One region of the Paenibacillus sp. GYB006 genome, then DNA from elsewhere that is predicted to be linked to it. Evidence: a T-box and tRNA genes for the amino acid it is inferred to sense, from the RefSeq annotation. Region 1 holds a T-box; the other holds one or more tRNA genes.
The links. The T-box of region 1 lies ahead of argS (arginine--tRNA ligase). A T-box ahead of a tRNA ligase gene usually reads a tRNA of that ligase, here a tRNA-Arg.
Positions count from the first base shown of each region.

Region 2: it has a tRNA-Arg gene. The T-box ahead of argS (arginine--tRNA ligase) is inferred to sense a tRNA for this amino acid. The anticodon was not compared.

Region 1 covers NZ_JARBDA010000001.1:1,016,251-1,021,725, reverse strand. The annotation lists gene PV403_RS04925 (ABC transporter permease) at 1-695, opposite strand, end outside; gene PV403_RS04920 (hypothetical protein) at 883-1,593, opposite strand; gene PV403_RS04915 (ATP-binding cassette domain-containing protein) at 1,618-2,490, opposite strand; gene argS (arginine--tRNA ligase) at 2,522-4,219, opposite strand; T-box leader at 4,273-4,533, opposite strand; gene PV403_RS04905 (alpha/beta fold hydrolase) at 4,587-5,423, opposite strand.
Region 2 covers NZ_JARBDA010000023.1:24,184-29,658, reverse strand. The annotation lists gene PV403_RS23360 (phosphoglycerate kinase) at 1-828, opposite strand, end outside; gene gap (type I glyceraldehyde-3-phosphate dehydrogenase) at 1,076-2,080, opposite strand; gene PV403_RS23350 (sugar-binding transcriptional regulator) at 2,179-3,201, opposite strand; tRNA gene PV403_RS23345 (tRNA-Arg) at 3,502-3,576, shown strand; gene clpP (ATP-dependent Clp endopeptidase proteolytic subunit ClpP) at 3,773-4,369, shown strand; gene PV403_RS23335 (SIMPL domain-containing protein) at 4,453-5,226, opposite strand; gene PV403_RS23330 (HPr family phosphocarrier protein) at 5,397-5,475, opposite strand, start outside.

The sequences.
Region 1 (5,475 bases):
ATGGAAGGTATCGTAATAAACGAAATTTGTTTTAGTCGGCTTGCACCGTCCATCTCCGCCGCTTCATATAGACTTGGGTTAATTCCTGCGATCGCCGCTAAGTATACAATCGAGTTAAATCCAATTTCTTTCCATACATTGGTACTTACAAGAATTGTCCAGAAATAATCAGCTGTCCCAAGAAATCCGATAGGTTCATCAATTACATGCAGGGACTGCAACAAAATATTTAAGCTACCATTATCCGTTGAGAGAATCGACATTGCGAATCCTGCAACAATAACCCAAGACAGAAAATGCGGTAAATAACTTATCGTCTGAATTACTCGTTTAAACGCCATCTGTTTAACTTCATTCAACATCAGCGCTAGGATAATGGGGGCAGGAAAACCAATGATTAACTTTAACGCACTTATGACGAGCGTATTTCTCATAATGGTCCAGAATTCAGGTGCATTAAAGAACATTTCAAAATGTTTAAATCCTACCCAAGGGCTAGCCCAAAACCCATCAAAAATACTGTAATCCTGAAAGGCCATCAGCACACCATACATCGGAATATAGCTAAATATGAATACAATAATCAACGCCGGGATCACCATAAGCTGGAGTTCCCATTGTTTCCATAACCGAACCGCTAGACCTCTTGGTTTTTTGCGCTCCGCCACTCTAATGTCCGTAGAGATCTGTGACATTGTTCCCCCTCCTCTTGCTTTTATTGTAAAACCTTCTTGGAGAGGAAACTATATATGTAATTAACGATATTTGATAAAAATCAATGATAATGTAAGTAATCGTAACACAAAATAACGTTTTTTTATTAAAAAATAATAATTTCGTAAAGACAGCGTTTACATATGTGAACAAAAAAAGATGTAAGCGTTATAACATGACATCTCTTTTTTTGGAAGATAGATAAACATAACATGAACCTAAGATAAAAGCGTATACAATTGAATAAATCACCAAACCTAACATAGGCCAAATCGATTCAGGTGTGAGCATTTGTTGAATAAGTGGTAATACCGGAGGTAAAACCCAGCTGATAAATTGGACGGAATCAGGCAGGATTGCTATCAATTGTGTATGCAATATGCCTGTAATGGACCATAAAATAAGGAGATTTAATCCATAATTCAATTGAGGAATCATACTTCGCTGGGTTAGCAGTGCTAAAGACGATCCTAAAATCCCGAGCGTGAAATGCCCGCTAATCGCTGTAACCCATTCATTCACATTTGGATAGCCTTGAAACATCATCGTAATAACCGGATAAAGGATTGCGATCGCTGCTAAAATGAAGGTCACTGCGATAGCAGATAACCATTCGGATAAATAGTATTTCCACCTATGTGGAGAATGGGTAAGTGTAACGGCCCGCTGATCCGGGCTTTCTGCATGATATAAACTTCTTCCTACCCAGCAAGATATGAAAAATAGAAATATTGCCGTTATACTGTAACTATCAGCAATCGGATTTGGCTTATAGGAATACAATAACATCGTAATGAAGACGTATAGAATACAAGGTACAAAATAAGCATTTGATCTCAGATAGGTACGTAGAAGATACGTTATATTAGATAAGATCAACTTTATCCCTCCTTTCAAAACCGTTTATTTTTCTTCTCTGATCACGGATTGTATCGATCCGCCTTTTGCTAGGATATGTGCTAGTATAATATCGCTATGGCTAGAGTGCATGATAATCGTTATTTCGGGTTCAGCTTCTTTTTTTGACTGTGTACTAAGTTCAATGATGCCTTCAGCGGTAGAAAGGACTTTTGCTTCTGCTTCGGAAAGATTGGTAACTCGAACTAGGGTGGTATCTATGGTCACTATTTCTTCTGGTTGCAGCAATCGTATCAACTTTCCTCTTTGCATTTCTACTACGCGATCTGCAAGTTCGCTTACAATTAAATGTTCATGACTCGCACATACTAGGGTCATCTTTGTTTTCTTGTACTCTGATAGTAATTGAATCAGATTCCGCTGAGAGTTCCGATCTAAGCCAGACAAAGGCTCATCGAGCAGCAAAAGTTCTGGATCCCCTAACAAGCTTTGCATGATATTTACCTTCTGTCTCATCCCCTTTGAATAAGAGGCAATCTGCTCATTTTTATCCTCCATAAGTCCAAATAATTCAAACCACATGCCCGTGTGATACAGAATTTCCTTCTTACTGAGACCTTGTATTAAGCCCATGGCAAGTAAATAATCTTCTGCTGTAAAATTAGTTACGGGTAAACGATCAATCGCATATCCTGTTCTTCTTAGTAATGTCTTTTTAGTGCCTCCGGTTATTTTCCTTAGCACTTTTCCTTCCGTTGGGTAGATTAACTCCGCAAGTAATCGAAGGAGGGTCGTTTTGCCTGACCCATTATCACCGATCAGCACAAGACACTCTCCCTGATTAATTTGCAGAGAAACATCCGAGATCACCACTTTCTCTCCATACCTCTTTGATACTCGATCTAATTCAATGAACATGAACTCTCCTCCCTCCCTGAACGATAATAACTTACATACGTTCCGGTGTTTTCACTCCAAGCAAGGTGAGGATCTGATGAATCCGTTCACCTGACACTTGTGCTAGATAAAGTTTATACTCCAGCTCTTGCGGTTCACCGTCCAGAAAACGTTCATGATGATATAAACGATTGAATAATTGAGCCGTATCAATAACATACCTCGCGAGTATGGAAGGTTCTTTTAAACAGACTGCTTTTTCAAGATACTCCGGGTATCTGGAGAGATGCTTTAACAAATTCCAAGCAGCATCACTTATTGATATTTTATCTAACGATATAGAGGACCTTGTATTGCCCCCTGGAACGATTCCCTGTGCTTTTGTAAGCAGGCTTTGAATCCTCGCATACGTATATTGCACATACGGGCCTGTTTCTCCTTCAAAACTAAGCGCCTCTTTGAGTGAGAAATTAACTTCATTTAACCGATGATTTTTGAGATCTCCAAATACAATCGCTCCTATACCTACTTGCTCCGCTACCTCTTCTGCATTTGGCAGATTCGGGTTTTTTGAATTGATAATTTCACGTGCCCGCTGAACAGCTTCATCAAGAACCTCCTCCAGAAAAACGACTTTCCCCCGTCTCGTGGACATTTTGCGCCCTTCAAATTTCATTAAACCAAACGGAACATGGATGAAGTCTTCCGCCCAAGGCTCGCCCAACTTGCGAAGAACTGCGATGACCTGCTGAAAATGAAGCTTTTGCTCCGCACCGACTACATAAAGAATTTCATCTGCGCCCATTACTTCACGGCGATAAAAAGCGGTTGCGAGATCTCTTGTAGGGTAAATCGTCGTACCATCCTGCTTAATAATAAGACATGGCGGCAATCCTTCCTCTTCCAGCGGGACAACGAGCGCTTCATCGCTTTCGATAAGAAGACCCGACTCCTGGAGCTTTGTCACAATTCCTGCCGTTTTATCAATATAGAAGCTTTCGCCAAGAACATGGTCAAAGTCTACACCAAGACGCTTATACATCCGTTCAAATTCCTGCATACTGATCTTGACAAAATAATTCCACAACCTAGTGGCTTCCTCATCACCTTGTTCTAATTTGCGAAACCATTCTCTTGCTTCTTGGCTGAGCGTCTGATCATGCTCTTCTTCATCGTGAAACTTCACATATAGGTTAAGTGATTCTCTTATGGGCTCTTTGGCCAGTTTCTCGTCATCCCCCCATCTTTTATAAGCCGCGATTTGTTTACCAAATTGGGTTCCCCAGTCTCCAAGGTGATTTACATTTTCTACGCTGTATCCTGCGATTTCGTACATTCGATATAGAGCGGCACCAATCACTGTTGAACGAAGATGGCCTACTCCAAAAGGTTTAGCTATGTTGGGAGAAGACATATCAATGACTACTTTTTTCCCTTCTCCTATAGAAAGCTTCCCAAAGTCCGGATGACTTAACTGAGCGAATATAGCCTCGGCAGCAGTACTCCGCTGAAAAAAGAAATTAACATACGGACCCGCTGCCATTGCGGTTATCCCGGTTTCTTGAATAGAAGCTGCTAGTTCAGCTGCTATAATAACAGGTGATTTTTTTAGAGATTTAGCCAGCAAAAAACATGGAAAGGCAACATCCCCCATTTCAGGATGGGGCGGCTGTTCTAACATAGCTTCTATCTCTTGTGCAGTCATATCAACATGTAAATCTAAAATCCCAGCTATCTTTTTTGTTAACATCCTTACTACACTCCTTTAAAATTGGATATCAAAAAAAGCCCTCATCTCTGTTTATCAGAGACGAGAGCTATTATTCCCGCGGTACCACTCTATGTGAATAGATCAACCATTCGCTTCTGCAAAAAACATAACGAATAAGGAGTATCTATTCCCCTTATATGCGGGTAACGTCCACATGACCGGATACGCCTACTTCGATTTCGGCATACCATCTCCCAAGTGCGTTTCATACCAGATCCTGCATACCGGCTTCCACCAACCCGGTTCGCTAACAATACGGTGTCCTGGATTACTCTCTTGATCATCGATTGTATAATTTTGTAATATTATATATTTAGTTTCTGCAAAGCGCAACCTTTTCGAGGGATTATTTTTGGCTAAATTTCACGAAATCTTTGAATGCTTCTTCTTCCTCTATGAACGGATTATGATTTGATTTATTAAAAATCGTAAATTTGGCATCAGGTATTAATGTTGCTATTTCAATACCATATTCGACCGGACATTGTGCATCAAATTTTCCTGCAAACACGTAGACCGGAATATGTACCTTTTTTAATTGTTCACGATGGTCAAAGTTTTTAACTTCTACTTTTCTAAAATAATCAAGACTTCTCCCCATGGTTCGTCCACTATTTGGAAGTGTTAATGCTTGCTTTAGTTTTTCCTCGGAATGATACGACATTAAAGCCCATTCGTAGTTCAATTTTTTACGTTCTTCTTGTAAAGTATTTGGGTTATTAAGTAACTCCATAATTTCAATAATCCGCTGAAAATTCTCGTTTTTCGAACAGTACATGCTTCTTGGATGGCTAGCATATTCGTTACTTGCAGCGGTACATCCAGCAATTACTTTCATTAGCGAATGGGGTGCTTCAATGGCATATTGTAGTGCAAGCATTCCTCCCGTTGAATGACCTGCGAAAGCCCATTTTTCAAATCCTAACGCTTCTCTAATCGCTTCAAAATCTTTAACCATTTCTTTCAAGCTTAATTGACTATCGTGTTCAACTTTGGCGGAATTCCCCGCTCCCCTTACATTAATTAAATGCACCTTATATCGTTCAGTAAATGGACTCGCAAACAAATTTCCGCGATCATCGAAAGCCATATAGAAATGTGTAATTGCTAATGGTTCTCCTTCTCCACATATAAAATACTCAAATCGCCCCCTGCTCGTTTCAACAAAGTTTCCTTTCCACACGATAGCGAACTCCTTTCTGAGTTTCCTGCACCTTTAAGCTTATGTTAGAGAC
Region 2 (5,475 bases), on a different contig from region 1:
TGCATCCGCGCTAAATTCCTTCGTGATTACGATATCTTCAGGAAGAAGGAAGTTCTTACCTAGTTTCTTCGCTTTTTCGATAAATCCAAGAGCTACATCCAGTTTGGAATCATCCAGCAAAGACTTACCGATTTCGTGACCTTGTGCTTTGAAGAACGTATAAGTGAGACCTCCACCGATGAGTACATTGTCAGCAATGTTAAGCAAGTTATCAATAACATCGATTTTGTCTTTTACTTTAGATCCACCAATGATTGCAGTGAAAGGACGTTCTGGTGTAGTTAATGCTTTACCGAGAACATCAAGTTCTTTCTCCATCAAAAGACCCGAAACGGCTGGAAGATGATGAGCAATACCTTCTGTCGATGCATGAGCACGGTGAGCAGCACCAAATGCATCATTTACGAAAAGGTCAGCCAGATCAGCAAATTGTTTTGCTAGTTCTGGATCATTTTTCTCTTCTCCAGGGTAGAAACGGACGTTTTCAAGTACAAGAACATCGCCGTTGTTCATTTTTTCGATCTCTGCTTTTACTGCATCTCCAATAGCTTCGTCTGCTTTAGCAACCGGTTTGCCAAGCAGCTCAGATAGACGGTTAGCCGCAGGTGTCAAGCGAAGGGAATCAACAAATTCACCTTTAGGACGACCCATGTGACTTGCAAGAATTACTTTCGCACCTTTTTCTACCAAGTATTTAATAGTTGGAAGTGTTTCACGGATACGAGTATCGTCAGTAATCTTTCCATCTTCGAGCGGTACATTAAAATCGACACGAACAAACACACGTTTTCCTGTTACTTCTACATCACGTACACTTTTTTTGTTCATCTCCACGTTCCTCCTAAGTGCTATCTAAAAAAGATAGCTGATATCTTATGTGTAGTAACCATTAGGCGAAACCCAATAGTCCATTCATTCAAACAGCAATATAGTGCCTTTATATCTCTCTATTTATATAGACCGGTTTCTCCGGTTCTCTGGCATTAAAGATAAAAACCATGATGAAGAGGAGAGACATAAATGTTCTCCTCTTCACCTGGATTCACATCAGGCTGTTAAAGCCCTTGTGTTATTCTTACAGACCTTTTTTAGCGATGAAAGCAGCAAGGTCAACTACACGGTTGGAGTAACCCCACTCGTTGTCGTACCAAGATACAACTTTAACCATGTTATCGCCAACTACCATAGTGGATAGGCTGTCGATTGTGGAAGAAGCTGGATCGCTGTTGTAGTCGCTGGATACAAGCGGCTCTTCAGAGAAGTTCATGATTCCTTTAAGTGGACCGTTAGCTGCTTCTTTCAAAGCTGCGTTTACTTCATCAACAGTTACGTTTTTACCAAGTTCAACTACTAGGTCTGTAACGGATACGTTCTTAGTAGGAACACGCATAGCCATACCGTTCAGTTTACCTTTCAGTTGTGGCAATACAAGGCTAACTGCTTTTGCTGCACCAGTTGTAGAAGGAATGATGTTCTCAGCAGCTGCACGAGCACGACGAAGGTCTTTGTGCGGCAGGTCAAGTACTTGTTGGTCGTTAGTGTAAGAGTGAACAGTTGTCATCATACCTTTAACGATACCGAAGGACTCGTCAAGAACTTTAGCGAAAGGTGCCAAGCAGTTTGTAGTACAAGAAGCGTTAGAAATTACAGTGTGGTTAGCTGGGTCATATTGCTCTTCGTTAACACCCATAACGATTGTAATATCTTCGTTTGTAGCTGGTGCAGAGATGATAACTTTTTTAGCTCCGCCTTTAAGGTGAGCTTCTGCTTTTTCTTTCGCTGTGAAGATACCAGTGGATTCAACAACGATTTCAACGCCGTGTTGTCCCCAAGGCAAGTTTTCTGGGTTACGCTCAGCAAATACTTTTACTTCTTTGCCGTTAACGATAAGAGCGCCTTCTTTATGTTCAACAGTTGCATCCAGACGACCATGAGTTGTGTCGTATTTAAGCAAGTGAGCCAAAGTGCTTACGTCAGTCAAATCGTTGATTGCTACGATTTCCACATCGCTGTTGTTTAGTGCTGCGCGGAATACGTTACGTCCAATACGTCCAAAACCGTTAATACCTACTTTAACCATGAGTAAGTTCCTCCCAAGTTTTGCTAAATTTTTATATATTCAAGACAAATCTAAAATAGATTCATCAAGACAACAAGTTTCAAATCTTTCTTACTTCATTATAAATCCTTAACAATTTCCGTAGCTGCCGCCTCATCAATGACAAGTATATCTTCCTGCCCAAAACGAAGCACGGCTTTTATAGAATCTGCCTTGTATTTACCGCCTGCAATGGCGATGACGACATCCGTCCGAGTAATATCCTCAAGACGCATACCAAGCGTGAGCATAGTATGAACTACTTTTCCTTTATTATTGAAGTAATAACCAAAGGATTCAGCGACAGCACCTTCATCTCTAATCTCTTCGATCGTCTGAGGTGCAAGCTTACGTCTTTTAGCCATCTCCATTGCTCCGCCGATTCCATGAATTACAATGCGAGCTTTTCGAATCATACCCAAAATTTCTTGAATGTTAGAGTCTTGAACTAGTGATTCGTAGGCATGGTTACTTAACAGATCAGGCACATGAAGCAACCTGTATTCAGCCCCAAGCTTCTTAGCCATGGTCGACGCGATCGTATTCGCTTGAAATTCTACACTTTCACCAAGTCCGCCTCTTGCGGGTACAAACCATACTCCACGCATAGCAGACGACGGAGTTAAGTGTTCAGCGACCGAAGCTGTAGTCGATCCACCTGTAACTGCAACAACATCTCCATCATTCATGACACTCAGCAGGGCTCTAGCTCCTGCACGTCCAAGTGAACGTTTGGCATATTCAGAGTTTTCTGAATCACCGGGAACAACGATAACCTTTTGGAGTCCATACGTTTTCTCGATTAATTCTTCCATCTCCGACAGTCCAAATAATTCATTAGCCATAGGTTCTAACATTGCAAGCAGCTGCTCGCCGGACTCACTTATTCTCATGCCCATACTCTCGATCTCAATCAGTCCTTGTGATTTAAGCAAGTCTGTCTCCGATCTGAGTACACGCTCCGTCATATCCAGAGAGTGGGCAAGCGTTCTTCGTCCGATTACATCCGAAATCATGATTTGGCGCAAAATGGTATATCTCTTCTTCATTACGTCCATGAGATCAGGTAGAAGTTGCTTCTGCACTTCTAAAATCGTTCGCATACTTTCCACTTCCGCAAACTCCTTCATTCCGGCCTCTAATATGGACTAAAATTGTCCCGGGGTTAACTTTTTAAGTCCCACGTTTATTTTACCTAAATCTACCCTGGTATGCAAGTGGTCAGAAGTATATTTCGCAAGTGGGCGTCTATTTATGCACTTTGCCTACTTATAAATAAAATATTGCTTAGAACGCACTATTAATGTAGTCTGCACATTCTTATAGAACATCAAACACCTCCACTAAACTTTCTTGCATTTTTAATGGCAATCAGATATAATAAATTTTGCTGTCACACTTGTGCGCCCGTGGTCCAACGGATATGACGTAGGCCTCCGGAGCCTGAGATCGAGGTTCGATTCCTCGCGGGCGCGCCATATAATTACTAACAGCTTGTTATACACTTAACCGATGAAACCGAATAGGTTTCTTTTTTTATCAAAATAGTTTGACTTTCTTTGACTTTTTGTTTTGATTTGTTTATGATGTGGTTAATACGGAAACAGTAGATATAGATGCTGTTAAACGTCTAAATATAAACTCTAAACCTAAATTCCTAAGGAGGTTTTTCACGTGAGTTACATTCCTATGGTCGTAGAACAAACCAATCGCGGTGAACGCGCTTATGACATTTATTCCAGACTACTGAAAGATCGGATTATTTTTCTGGGAAGCGACGTTAACGATGTAGTAGCCAACTCTATCATCGCTCAAATGTTGTTCCTCACTGCGGAAGATCCGGAGAAAGACATTCACCTATACATTAACAGCCCAGGCGGTTCCATTACTGCGGGTATGGCGATATATGACACTATGCAATTCATCAAACCAGATGTATCGACAATTTGCATGGGTATGGCAGCTTCTATGGGTGCATTCTTGCTCAATGCTGGTGCAAAAGGCAAACGTTTTGCGCTTCCAAACAGCGAGATCATGATTCACCAACCTTTGGGTGGTGCACAAGGTCAAGCGACAGATATTGAAATTCGTGCTCGCCGCATTCTCAAAATGCGTGACAAACTCAACAAAATCTTGGCTGAACGTACAGGTCAACCGATTGAACGTATCGAGAAAGACACAGATCGCGATAACTTCATGAGTGCAGAAGAAGCTCAAGCTTACGGACTTGTTGATAAAGTTATTTCTTCAACTCCACCGCAAGGGATCTAATATAGAAATAAATGAAAAAAGCCGCAGTCCTAGAGGACTGCGGCTTTTTTCATGCTTCTAAACTGCTTTTCTCAAGTAAAGTACTAGTTAAGTTGATAGTGTACCGTAAGTTCTGTAGTCAATTTAATTTCTCCCGTTTCAACTGACGATGATTTATCAGCAGTACTGTTTGCTGTTTCCACTTTCATATCATACATCTGCTCGTAGTAACGAACTGGTTCTGCCACATTCCCTTGACTCACACTCAGAACAACTCCCAAACTGCGTCCTGAAACTTTAGCGATGGCTCCTGCCTTCAAATTCGCATTAGACATCGCTTTTTCAATTACGGCCGTTTCGAAAGCATCTCTATTCTCAATCGAAAACTGAATATTGTCGATCTGGTTCACACCCATTTTAGCTGCTGAATCCAGCAGTTCTCCGATCTTATCGAGATTACGATAGCTAATTTTTAGTGAATGTGATGCTGTGTATCCTTTTAGTTTCCGTCCTTCTTTTTCGCTATATGTGTAATCAGGCTGTACATAAAACTGATTCGTTTGTATATCTTTGCTTTGCAGCTTCCATGTCTTTTTAAGTAAATTGGTTAAGTTTTGCATCTTTTTAGCATTTGCCTTTTGAGCTTCAACAGCTGTTTTTCCCTCTGTTTGAATACCAATATAAAGATAGGCGATATCCGGCTTTACCGAAATCTCACCTTTCCCTACGACAGATACCACATTCTGAACCGCTGCGGCTTCCTGCGCTTGTGCTTTTCCCGCAAAGGAGATAGCTCCTCCTCCACCCCCACCAATGAATAGAGTACCTGCAATTAATGTAGCTGCTGCAGGCTTTAACCAAACCATTTTCTTTTTCATTACACGATCCTCCCTCTCTATTCAAACATCTTCTAACTCAGGCGCTACAAACTATTAGACGAGATTATTTTGTATAAAGTTCCATTTCTGCTATTTAATTTATGTATTAAATATAACGAAAAAAAGCCCCCTAAGGGGCTTTCCGGTATACACATATGAAAACATGAAATTTATTGGTTTTCCAATTCTTCCTTGCTTACAAGACTGATCAATGCATTTACTGCCTGTTCAGCGTCTGCGCCTTCAGCA